One region of the Undibacterium sp. TJN19 genome, then DNA from elsewhere that is predicted to be linked to it. Evidence: predicted binding sites of a transcription regulator. Region 1 holds the regulator's gene; each other region holds the start of a gene.

Region 1 (4,285 bases):
AGACAGTACAAGATACGGGAAATGCGTTTGTTTGTGACAGGATTGTGACGGGATTCAGACAAACAACAAACAAAGGAAATTCAGGCAATAAAAAAGCCGGGAATTCCCGGCTTTTCTTACAGCAATTTGCAAAAAGCAAATTAAGCGTGTTCGCCCAATACAGCAACGTTGACATCAACAACAACATCAGTGTGCAAAGCAACTGAAACTGTGTGATCGCCAGCGATTTTCAATGGACCTTGTGGCAAGCGTACTTGTGCTTTTTCCACTGCAAAACCTTGTTTAGTCAAAGCATCAGCAATGTCAAAGTTTGTTACGGAACCGAACAAACGGCCATCAACACCAGACTTCTGGGTGATTTGTACTGTCAAACCGGACAGTTTTTCACCTTGAGCTTGAGCAGCAGCCAATTTAGCAGCCGCTGCTTTTTCCAATTCAGCGCGTTTTGCTTCGAATTCAGCAACAGCAGCTGTCGTTGCACGACGAGCCATACGTTGAGGAATCAAAAAGTTACGAGCATAGCCGTCTTTAACACGAACTACGTCACCCAAATTGCCGAGATTAACGACTTTATCCAACAGAATAACTTGCATATTTTTCTCCTTTACCTTGTCGTCAATTACGCTGTGTGCAAATCAGTGTATGGCAGCAACGCGAGGTAACGTGCACGTTTAATTGCTGTATCAACTTGACGTTGATACAACGCTTTAGTACCGGTCAAACGTGCTGGCATGATTTTGCCGTTTTCTTGCACGAAATCTTTCAGTGTGTCGATGTCTTTGTAGTCAACTTTTTCTACATGCGCCGCAGTAAAACGGCAGAATTTTTTGCGCTTGAACAAAGGATTTTGTTGTTGACGCTTTTGCTTCAATTTGCTTTTGTCGAATTTTTTACCGAATGCCATTTTTGGCTCCTAATCTAGTAAAGGCGCCCCGAATTCAATGATATGAAAGACGAGACTTTTGCTATTGCGATTTTTGCGCGCTAAAAAACCAGTAAATTCCCTTGCCACATCCAGTTCGATTTCATTAAACCGCTGAGAGATTTCCCCCGCTGCGATGGCAGAAATTTCAAACTCTACCTGGCGAACTGTGTTCGCTTCAGTATTGCTGGAACTGTGTATCAGGGTGGCAGAAGCTATCGGAATACCGGCTGGCGTGTATCGCAACGCCGTTTTTTCCACTATCCGTGCTACCAGCTTCAGTTGATTCACTATTTTTTACGCGACCTCAATCAAATAAATATTAAGCAGCAGGCGCTTCTACGCGTTGCGCTTTAGCAGCATCTTCTTTTTGTACAGCTTTCATCATTGGAGAAGGTGTTGTTTCTGCTTTTTTCAATTTGACTGTCAGGTGACGCAAAACAGCATCATTGAATTTGAATGCGGTTTCCAACTCGAGCAGAGTTTCAGCATCACATTCGATGTTCAGGCAAACATAGTGTGCTTTTGCCAGTTTTTGAATCATGTAAGCCAATTGACGACGGCCCCAGTCTTCAACGCGGTGAACTTGACCACCACGGGCTACAACACTTGCCTTGTAGCGTTCGATCATTGCAGGAACTTGCTCGCTCTGATCGGGATGTACGATAAATACGATTTCATAATGACGCATATATTCTCCTTGTGGACAATAAAAATAGCCCGCCTCGGCGTCAAGACGAGTGCGGGAAGAGGAAAGCCGACAATAATAACGCAATTCCGTTTATTTTTCAATTACATCAAGGACTTGGGTAACGCAATTCGCATAATTAGCGAAATTGTTTCGTATTATTGCTTGCATATGCGGCTTTACTGTATAAAAATACAGTCTGCTTGTATATACAGCCAAAGTTCACCAATGAGAGTGCCATGCTTAAACTAACCGCCCGCCAGGAACAGATTTTAAATCTGATCAAAGATGCGATTCAAAATACCGGGTTCCCCCCTACCCGTGCCGAAATTGCGACAGAACTGGGATTTCGCTCTACCAATGCCGCAGAAGAGCACTTGCAGGCGCTGGCACGCAAAGGCGTTATAGAAATCGCGGCAGGCACATCACGTGGCATACGTTTGCTTGAATCCAACCTGTCCAGCCACATTCCCGGCATACAGATGGCTTTGCCACACCCTGCGCTGATGCAGCTGAGCCTGCCATTGGTGGGCAGAGTGGCTGCTGGCTCGCCCATACTGGCAACGGAACATATAGAATCTACTTACCATGTTGACCCTGCCCTGTTCTCGGCCAAACCTGATTTTTTACTGAAAGTACGAGGCATGTCCATGCGTGATGCAGGCATCCTGGATGGCGATTTATTGGCGGTGAAAAAGGCTGATTCAGCGCGTAACGGGCAAATCGTCGTAGCACGCCTGGGCGACGATGTCACGGTCAAGCGTTACAGAAAAACGGGCAACCTGATTGAGCTGATGCCTGAAAATCCTGATTACCCCATCATCAAGGTAGGCGATAACGAAGAACAATTTGCACTCGAAGGCCTGGCAGTCGGACTAATGAGAAACTGGGTATAAATTCGCTTGCGCGAGATGTGCCCGATTTCCCATAAGTCACATCGCATAAATATCCTGAATGCCAACAAGCTGCCAGGATATTTTTGAATATTTGCCCACAATAAAAAAACGCCCGATTTAATCGGGCGTTTTTTTATTGCACATGCAATGAAGAGCCTGATCGATGAACTTATCGATCAGGCAATCAATCAATGCTTCACAACCGTCGTATCTGCCGGCGTTTCTGTAGGAGCAGCCGTTGCAGCAGCGGCCACTGCCACTGGCTCGTCAACCAGGGGAGTAGGTTGTCTTTCCAGTGCAATCTCCAACACTTTGTCTATCCAGCGAACCGGGATAATTTCCAGCTTGTTTTTGACATTGTCAGGGATCTCAGTCAAATCCTTGGCATTTTCTTCGGGTATCAATACCGTCTTGATACCACCACGATGTGCTGCCAGTAATTTTTCCTTCAATCCACCAATAGGTAATACTTCACCACGCAAGGTAATTTCACCAGTCATGGCAACATCAGCACGCACAGGAATACCTGTAAACACAGAGACAAGGGCAGTTGTCATGGCGATGCCCGCGGACGGGCCATCTTTCGGTGTTGCGCCTTCGGGAACGTGGATATGAATATCACTCTTCTCGAAAACGTCACCTTTAATGCCCAGACGCGCCGCACGGCTACGCACAACGGTACGGGCAGCCTCGATTGACTCTTTCATGACGTCACCCAAAGTACCTGTACGTATCACGCCACCCTTGCCTGGCATGGCCACAGCTTCGATGGTCAGCAAATCGCCACCGACTTCTGTCCAAGCCAAACCAACTACCTGGCCAATTTGATTTTCCTTGACTGCCACACCAAAGTCATAGCGACGCACACCCAGATATTTATCCAGATTTTTCGAATTAATGGTCGCTTTTTTCTCTGTTTTTTTCAACAGCAGCATTTTGACGACTTTACGGCAAATTTTGGAAATTTCTCTTTCCAGCGAACGCACGCCTGCTTCACGTGTGTAATAGCGAATGATGTCGCGCAAGGCACTTTCAGCAACGGTAATTTCAGCTTCTTTCAAACCATTGTTCTTGATTTGCTTGGGCAATAAATAACGTTGCGCAATACTGGTTTTTTCATCCTCCGTATACCCAGACAGACGTATCACTTCCATACGATCAAGCAAGGCTGGTGGAATATTGTAGGAATTTGAAGTCGCTACAAACATCACGTCAGAAAGATCGAAATCCACTTCAATGTAATGATCGGAGAACGTGTGATTTTGCTCAGGGTCCAGCACTTCCAGTAAAGCAGAAGAAGGATCACCACGGAAATCAGCACCCATCTTGTCAACTTCATCAAGCAGGAACAAAGGATTACGTACACCTATCTTCGACAGGCTTTGCAAGATCTTGCCAGGCATGGAACCGATGTAAGTACGACGATGACCGCGAATTTCAGCTTCATCACGCACACCACCCAGCGCCATGCGCACAAACTTGCGGTTAGTTGCACGGGCGATAGACTGCCCCAGCGAGGTTTTACCCACGCCAGGAGGACCTACCAGACACAGGATAGGCGCTTTCAGCTTGTCGACGCGCTGTTGTACTGCAAGATATTCCAGAATACGTTCTTTGACCTTATCGAGGCCAAAATGCTCGTCCTCAAGGACTTTTTCAGCATTCGCCAGATCATTGTTGACCTTGGATTTTTTCTTCCATGGCAAGTTGACAATGGTGTCGATGTAGTTACGCACGACGGTAGCTTCAGCCGACATCGGAGACATCATTTTGAGTTTT
Region 2 (4,285 bases), on a different contig from region 1:
TAACCTTGACCTGACCCGCAGGGCGTGCGCATGTTTGCTGGAACAACATATATAAATCCATGGGCAAACAGGTGCGCAAGGCATGCTGCCCGGTCTGATCAATGCGGATGCGGTAACCTTGGTTGCGGCTGTCGGCTGCCTGGTCTTTTTCATAGACGCTGAAGGAGGTGCCGTTTTTTTTCAGACCCTGTGCCAGGCAAAGCCCGCCAAGTCCGGCGCCGATAATGCTGATGTGTAAAGCTGTATTCATAGTGCTCCCGCTATTGTCATGTGTCTGAAGAAAATACGCCTGAGACAATTATTGGACAAAGAGAGATGAAGCTGATAACGTTACTTTAGCTAAATATAATGAATTCAGGCCAACATGACTATGACACTGGCAACCAGGCAGGCTGACTTGCCTGATTTCAGCGATATGGCCGCAGGGCCTGCGCTTATTGCACTGAGGAGTGAAGACAAGGCAGATAGCCAGTTTCGTCTTGGGACGCGCGAATATGACTGGCATCGCCATATCCGGGGGCAACTTTTTTGTGTCGAGAATGGCTTGGTACAGGTACGCACTACCCACGGTGCATGGCTGCTACCACCACATCGCGCTGGCTGGATACCGCCCGGCCAGATGCATAAAGTCACCATCACTGGTGCCATGCATGGCTGGAGTGTCCTGCTTAACGCAGAATCGAGTACCGCCTTGCCGGAGCGCCCCTGGGTGATCGCTATCAATGAATTGATGACTGCCCTGGTGCGTCGTGCCGCCTCCTGGGACATGCATGCACAACTCAATGCACAATTAAACCTGGAGCAGGAAAATATCATACAGGTCTTGCTGGATGAGTTACGTCAGGCTCCGCACCAGCCCTTGCATTTACCCATGCCAGCTCATCATCGCTTGTTGCCGGTGACGGCAGCCATTCTCTCTAATCCGGGAGCAAGGCATGGCCTGAAAGACCTGGCTGAGCTGGCCTGCATGTCTGCCCGTACATTAAGCCGCCTGTTTCAGGCAGAAACCGGCATCAGTATTGGCCAATGGAGTCAGCAGGCTGGTTTATTGCACGCACTGGAACTGCTTGCACAGGGTGAATCAGTCGCCGCAGTCGCAGATGCACTGGGATATGCCACACCAAGCAATTTTATTGTCATGTTCCGCCGCTACTTTGGAGAATCTCCGGGACGCTATTTCAGCATCTAGGGTGGCATCTAAGGTGATTTGTATTACCCATCATACCCATCAAGCAAAAACTTGTTTTACCAGTTAGCTTTAGACAAAATCAACAACCATTTACGGAACAGCAAAATTTCCAGATGTCCGGCCTGTACGCCTGTGCTGCAATCCATCATGGGATTAACGTAGTAAGAGCGCTGGCGAAAATCACGGCAAACAAATAATTCGCGACGCCCCAGACGCATTAAAAATGAAGTTGGGGCCAGTTGCAGGCTAAAGCGGGTATCAAAGGATTGTTCGAGGTTTGCCATAATATTCTCCGTATCGGTTTTCAGTGAGCTGGTCAGTGATCATGATAGATGAGCAATAATTCGTCTTCGTTCATCCATGTGAAGTACTTTAACACAAAATACTGTATGCGCAATCAGTATTAATTTTTACTGTCTCTTTCTTTCCTCATGGAAGAATAGGTTTTGAAATTCCACGAACAATCACATATACTGTATATTTAATCAGTATATTGCCATGTCCAGTGTTTCCCCCATCAAGCCTGAACATATACATCCAGCATTGTGGCGTGCATCGCAACTGGCACGTGGAAATGGCGGCTATCTGGATACCGGCTACTCCGAGCTGAAGGCGGAATTGCCTGGCGGCGGCTGGCCACTGGGGCAATTAACAGAAATTTTGCTGGCACAAACTGGCACTGCCGAATTACGCCTTTTAAAACCTGCCCTGTGCCAACTGGATAACAGACCGGTCATATTGCTGGCGCCGCCTTTTATACCCCAGGCACTAGCCTTGGCTGATGCAGGCTTACAGACTACGCAATTGATCTGGATACGTTGCAACAAATACGTGGATGCTTTATGGGCGGCAGAACAGGTGTTGCGCAATGGCAGTTGTGGCGCGCTCTTGTTCTGGCAGTCACAAATACGCAGCGAAGCCTTGCGCCGCCTGCACCTGGCTGCGCAAAGTTCAGATACCTTATTTTTCTTGATGCGCACGCTGCGGGCGGCACAGGCACCCTCGCCTGCGCCCCTCAGATTAAGCTTGCGGCCCAGCCAGAATGGCCTGGAACTGGAAATAATCAAACGCCGTGGCAGTCAGCGTGACAGGCCAATCAGCATCTATTTACCACTTCATCATTACCTGTCCTCCTATGCGGGACGGGCGAAAGAAAATATTCCGGCGATCAGCAATCATGCACCCACACACCCATCATCCATTCTGGATCGCCATCCACTTGCCGCTGCTTCGACTTGAGGTCTTTGTCAAACCCTGGTTTGATGCAGAAGAACTGGCCGCCAGTGTAGTCCTTAGTCAGGGCCGGGTAGTTGCCATGTCGGCGCTTGCCCATCAGGCTGGTGTGTGTACAGGCATGCGCACAGGTGGTGTACAGATGCTGCTGCCAGATGTGCGCTGCTTTCAGCGTGATGTTCAAAAAGAATATGCCGCCTTAAACGCAGTAGCAACTGCCCTGCTCCAGTATTCACCCCAAGTCAGCCTGGCAGATGATGACAGCATCCTGATTGATATCAGTGCCAGCCTGAGCTTGTTTGGTGGTCTACGCACCTTGCGCAAACGCATACAGGGGACATTGCAAACACTGGGGTTTAGCGCAACAACCAGCATCGCCCCCGTTGCCAGGGCAGCATGGCTGCTGGCAAGAGAAGCCGCAAGAAAAAAACGGGCGGGCAAACATGCCCTTCATTTGAAAAAACTGTCACGCCGCCTGGACAGACTGCCAGTCGGCCTGCTTGCGACTGCGCCGCCCTTGCTGGACCTGCTGCAAGGCATTGCCTGTTATTCCTTTCGGGATTTACGGCAGTTACCACGACCAGGCTTGCAAAGGCGCTGCGGAAAAGCGATTTTGCATGAACTGGATCAGGCTTATGGTGAGCAAAGCGAACTGCATCAATGGCATGTTGCCAGCCCTGAATTTAAAGCCAGGATAGAGTTACCCGACCGCATAGAGCAAGCCGATGCTCTTTTGCTTTATGCACGCAGTTTGCTGGCGCAATTATTGGGGTGGCTGGCATCACAGCAACTTGCCGTCACGCATATACACATGGAGTTATTTCATGAGCGTGGCCGCCAGGCTATCCCACCCACCCTGTTCGATCTGCAATTAGCGCAAGCCTGCTGGCAGGAATCGCATCTGTTGTCACTGTTCAGGGAAAGGCTGACGCAGTTAAAGCTGGACGCTGCGGTGATCAGCATGATGCTGGAAGTCAAACAGACAATCCAGCGACAGGCACAAACTTATGCCTTATTTCCCGAACCCGGAGGCAAGGCAGAAGACCATCAGCGTTTGCTGGAATTATTGCTTGCCCGTCTGGGCGATGAAAATGTCTTGCAATCAGCACCGCAAGCTGATCATCGTCCTGAGGTAGCCAATAACTGGATATCAATCATGAAGAAAAGACCGGCCTTTGAACGCGACAATAGCCGTACTGCTTTGCGCCCAGACTGGTTATTACCACAGGCATTGGCGCTGGAAATCCGGCAACACCGGCCTTATTACCGGTCGGAATTAACGATCATTTCTGCGGCAGAACGCATAGAAGCAGGCTGGTGGCATGAGCAGGTGCAAGCAAGAGACTACTTCATGGCGACGGATGCCAGTCAGGTACGCTACTGGATTTATCGCGAACGGGCGACAGACCCTGATGCAGATGAACCAGTCTGGTTTTTGCATGGCATTTTCGGGTAGATATCAACATGAACAGCGCCTTCCTGCCAGATTATGCCGAGCTATTCTGCATGACCAATTTCAGTTTTTTGCATGGCGCTTCCCATGCAGAAGAATTGGTGCGTCGCGCTGTCACGATGGCTTATTCAGCCCTGGCAATTACAGATGAATGCTCTCTAGCAGGCGTGGTCAGGGCGCACAGTGAAGCTAAAAAAACACAACTACCATTGATCATAGGCGCGCATTTCAAACTTGAGGATGAAGACAGACCAGAAACCGCGTTGCATATCATCGCACTGGTACAAAATCGTGAAGGCTATGGCAATTTATCCGAGCTGATCACTCTGGCACGTGGACGCAGCAGCAAAGGTCATTATCTGCTGACCACGCAGGATTTCATTGACCCACCCCCAACATTACAACACCTG
Region 3 (4,285 bases), on a different contig from region 1:
CAGACGAAGGCTTCTTCGACATAGCGTACGGTACTGTCAAACAAACTGCTCCAGATCGGTGCTTGTATAGCTTCTTTTTCGCCATACTTGTTCCATAGCTTACGGTTGGTAAACCCCAGCTTGCGCCCTATGCGCACTTCGCCTTCAGCCATGCGTATGGCATCTGAAGCATTGGCGATTTCATAAGCTTCGGCAATGGTCAGGGGGAATTGCGATGACAGCGGGCTTAGTGCCTGGGTACGCGCCCGCGCATCCAGGAAAGTGTAAGCATGTTGTTCGGCTTGTGTGGAGATCAGCATGATGGGTAATTTCGATTTGAGATGAAAAAAAGCGTAAAGCCTTGTTCAAAACTGTTGATGCCTGTCGCTGCCTGGCTATCTTCCTAATCTTTCTTGTCTTCGATTTTTTTTGCCAGCAGCCACGAGTGATAAGACGCCGGTTACGGCCGATGGTTGCAAAGTTTTTAGCTGCCACCCCATAATTCGCCATTATTACCAGACCTTGGCATGGTCACGCCAAAATGCTCGTAGGCTGAAGGTGTGGCAATACGGCCCCTGGGGGTGCGTTGCAAAAAGCCTTGCTGTATCAGATAGGGTTCCAGTACATCTTCTATGGTGTCGCGTTCTTCACCAATGGCGGCTGCCACATTGTCCAATCCCACCGGGCCGCCACCAAACTTGAAGAGGATGGCTTCCAGCAGCTTTCTGTCCATCAGATCAAAGCCGACTGCATCCACGTCCAACATTTTCAATGCGGCATCAGCAATCGCCTTGGTGATTTCACCATTGCCTTTGACCTCGGCATAATCACGCACGCGCCGTAACAGACGATTGGCAATGCGTGGTGTGCCACGTGCACGCTTGGCGATTTCACCCGCACCATCCGCTTGTATGGGGGCGTTAAGCAATGAGGCTGAACGCGTGACAATTTTTGTCAGTTCTTCCGGTGTGTAAAATTCCAGCCTGGCGACAATGCCGAAGCGGTCGCGCAGCGGGTTGGTCAGCATGCCCGCGCGCGTGGTCGCGCCAACCAGGGTAAAGGGTTGCAAATCCAGTTTGACTGAGCGGGCCGCCGGGCCTTCTCCAATCATGATGTCGATCTGATAATCTTCCAGCGCCGGATACAAGATTTCTTCAACGACCGGCGACAGCCTGTGTATCTCGTCGATAAACAGGACATCATTGGCTTCCAGGTTTGTCAGCAGCGCCGCCAGGTCACCCGCGCGCTCCAGCACGGGGCCGGAAGTCTGACGCAGGTTGACCCCCATCTCACGCGCAATAATGTGCGCCAGTGTGGTTTTACCCAGTCCTGGTGGCCCAAACAGCAGAGTATGGTCAAGCGCTTCCTTGCGCTGACGCGCTGCCGTGATAAAAATTTCAAGCTGACCGCGAATTTTTTCCTGGCCGACGTATTCATCCAGCTGTTTCGGCCGCAACGCACGTTCTATCGCCTCTTCATTCGGCGAGGCCGGCGCGGCAGAAATCACGCGCGGTTCGCTGAAACTGGAAGACAGGTTGTCGGTCTGTATCGTCATCGTTTATCCCTTGGACAGCGATTTCAGCGCCAGTTTGATGCCATCAGATACGCCGCTACCAGCGGGTACCGACTTCATTGCCAGCAAGGCTTCCTTGTCTGAGTAGCCCAGGGCCAGCAAGGCATTCAAGATATCGGCGCTGTGGTCGCCAGCAGCCAGGGCGGCAACTGCATTGCCCAAGTCGGCACCCAGCTTGCCTTTTAATTCCAGCAGCAGGCGTTCAGCGGTTTTCTTGCCTATGCCAGGCACACGGGTCAGGCGACCAGCTTCCTGTAGGGTAATCGCTTGCGCCAGATCTGCGACCGACATGCCAGACAATATCGACAGGGCAGTACGCGCACCGACACCGCTGATCTTGATTAATTGTTTAAAGGTTGAACGTTCTTCCGCCGTGCCAAAGCCAAACAGCACATGGGCGTCTTCACGTATCGCCAGGTGGGTCAGCAGTACCACTTTTTCACCCAGTGGTGGCAGGTTATAGAAAGTGCTCATAGGAACATCGACTTCATAGCCGACACCCTGGCAATCGACCAGCAATTGCGGGGGATTTTTTTCCACAAGCGTGCCTGCAATGCGACCTATCATGATACTGCTTTCATACTGTATGAATAGACAGTGATAGTAAACGATTCTGTGTCGTTTGACGAGCTTAAAGCGGGAAAATTATGGGCGGTTTGTGCAAAACGGACCAGTGAGAGCCTGTCAGCGGCTTTTGAGGCAAGCTCAGCCGACCAGACGCCCGCCTTTGACGCGCAGGCCCTTTTTTGCCAGGCCAGGGGCAATTGCTCCCAGCAAGGCCAGTGCTTCACCGCTATGCGCATGGCAGATTGCCACGCCCAGCGCATCGGCGGCATCGTCACCAGGCGTACCAGACAGTGTCAGCAGACGTTGCACCATGTCTTGTACCTGCTCTTTTTTTGCCCGCCCGTGACCTACCACACCTTGCTTGACTTGCAGGGCCGTATATTCCGCCACGCTAAGATCCGCCGATACAAGGGCACAAATTGCCGCCCCGCGCGCTTGTCCCAGTAATAAGGTGGACTGTGGATTGACGTTAACGAAGACTTTTTCGATCGCAGCGCAATCTGGCTGGTAAGTGCGTACTATTTCGGATACGCCTGACAATATGGTTTTTAAACGCTCAGGCAAACTGCCTTCTATGGTCTTGATGGTTCCAGAGGCGATATACGTCAGCTTGCTGCCCTGTTTGTGGATGATGCCAAAACCGGTCGTGCGCAAGCCGGGGTCTATGCCTAGGATTTTCATGTATTGTTTTGTTGGTATCTACGGGCTGGTGCTAATGCTGCTGAGCTGGTCTTGCTGAGGAGTATAGCGTATCAGTGTGGGTTTATATTTGTGCTTATGTAAGTGGGTGATTACTTAGGCTTATTGTTATATGTGATTGATACGTGTCGCATGCCGACTTGCCGCACATTTGTGAATGGTATTACTGATCGACCAATGCCGCTGGAGCGCCAGCGCGGTAGCTTCCAGCCTGCGCTGGAGCGAGGTTAAAAAACATGGAGATCATGACTGGCAACTAGCAAGGTTGAGATATTGGCAAACCGGATTAATAGAATATCCTTCTATCCTCAAATTCGTCATTCCCGCGTAGTCAGGAATCTAGTGTCGTTTGTGGTATATCGAAATGCTGATTGCTCACGAAGATATTTCTTGCATGCTGGCGTCGAAAGTATTTGCGAATGGTATTAGTGAACAACCAACGCCGCTGGAGCGCCAGCCCGGTAGCCTCCAGCCTGCGCTGGAGCGACGTTAAACCTGCCTGTAGCGCATCAGAGGCAAGGAGCTTGATAAGGATTCAAATAATATCCAAATACAAATCCCGCCAGTAAGGATTGGTTTCTTCAATTAATCTGATCTCCCATTCCCGCTTCCATGCCTTGATCTGCTTTTCGCGTTGTATGGCGGAAATAATCGAATCGACCTGTTCAAACCAGACCAACTGATGAATCTTATATTTCGACGTAAAACTGTCGACGAAGTCCTTCTTATGCTGATAAACACGAGCTATCAAATCGTTGGTAACACCAACATATAAAGTGCCATTTCGAGCACTGGTCAATATATAGACGTAAGCCATGAGGATGAGAAGGAGAAATGAAAACGGCCCTGAATAATCAGGGCCGCACATACATTATTTAATACATCAATCCCACATCAATGACGGAAATGACGTATACCTGTGTACACCATCACGACACCACGTTCATCGGCAGCATCAATCACTTCCTGATCGCGCATGGAACCACCTGGGTGGATCACGCAAGTTGCACCAGCATCGACAACCACATCCAGGCCATCACGGAACGGGAAGAATGCGTCAGACGCCACCGCAGAACCAGCCAGTGTCAGGCCCGCGTTTTGTGCTTTGATCGAAGCGATGCGGGCAGAATCAATACGGCTCATCTGACCGGCACCTACGCCCAGTGTCATGCCATTGCCACAAAAGACGATGGCATTCGATTTCACATATTTTGCCACGCGCCAGGCGAACATCATGTCCGCCATTTGTTGCGGAGTGGGCTGCAATTTCGAGACCACGCGCAGTTCTTCCTGCAAGACATTTTTTGCATCAGGTGCCTGTACCAGCAAGCCGCCACCGACGCGTTTCATGTCGTACACATTGAAGCCATTACCCAGAGAGATTTCCAGCAGACGCACGTTTTGTTTTGCCGCGAAAATCTGTTTAGCTTCTGCCGTGAAGGAAGGTGCAATCAATACTTCAACGAA

What was found. The regulator LexA, encoded in region 1, represses DNA repair genes until DNA is damaged. The targets are predictions, from matches to a motif close to ACTGTATNNNNATACAGT.
Region 2: the regulator LexA is predicted to act here: its motif matches at 1,662-1,679, upstream of imuA (translesion DNA synthesis-associated protein ImuA).
Region 3: the regulator LexA is predicted to act here: its motif matches at 2,134-2,151, upstream of ruvA (Holliday junction branch migration protein RuvA).

The regions. Positions count from the first base shown of each region.
Region 1 is NZ_JBMPPL010000016.1:30,920-35,204, forward strand. It holds gene rplI (50S ribosomal protein L9) at 141-593, opposite strand; gene rpsR (30S ribosomal protein S18) at 620-904, opposite strand; gene priB (primosomal replication protein N) at 914-1,213, opposite strand; gene rpsF (30S ribosomal protein S6) at 1,245-1,613, opposite strand; gene lexA (transcriptional repressor LexA) at 1,850-2,506, shown strand; gene lon (endopeptidase La) at 2,695-4,285, opposite strand, start outside.
Region 2 is NZ_JBMPPL010000009.1:85,366-89,650, forward strand. It holds gene ACO0LH_RS21370 (FAD-dependent oxidoreductase) at 1-250, opposite strand, end outside; gene ACO0LH_RS21375 (AraC family transcriptional regulator) at 365-1,189, shown strand; gene ACO0LH_RS21380 (hypothetical protein) at 1,246-1,473, opposite strand; gene imuA (translesion DNA synthesis-associated protein ImuA) at 1,688-2,428, shown strand; gene ACO0LH_RS21390 (Y-family DNA polymerase) at 2,367-3,878, shown strand; gene ACO0LH_RS21395 (error-prone DNA polymerase) at 3,887-4,285, shown strand, end outside.
Region 3 is NZ_JBMPPL010000002.1:75,744-80,028, forward strand. It holds gene ACO0LH_RS08505 (2-keto-4-pentenoate hydratase) at 1-299, opposite strand, end outside; gene ruvB (Holliday junction branch migration DNA helicase RuvB) at 464-1,534, opposite strand; gene ruvA (Holliday junction branch migration protein RuvA) at 1,538-2,119, opposite strand; gene ruvC (crossover junction endodeoxyribonuclease RuvC) at 2,258-2,800, opposite strand; gene ACO0LH_RS08525 (hypothetical protein) at 3,183-3,311, shown strand; gene ACO0LH_RS08530 (GIY-YIG nuclease family protein) at 3,354-3,635, opposite strand; gene purH (bifunctional phosphoribosylaminoimidazolecarboxamide formyltransferase/IMP cyclohydrolase) at 3,713-4,285, opposite strand, start outside.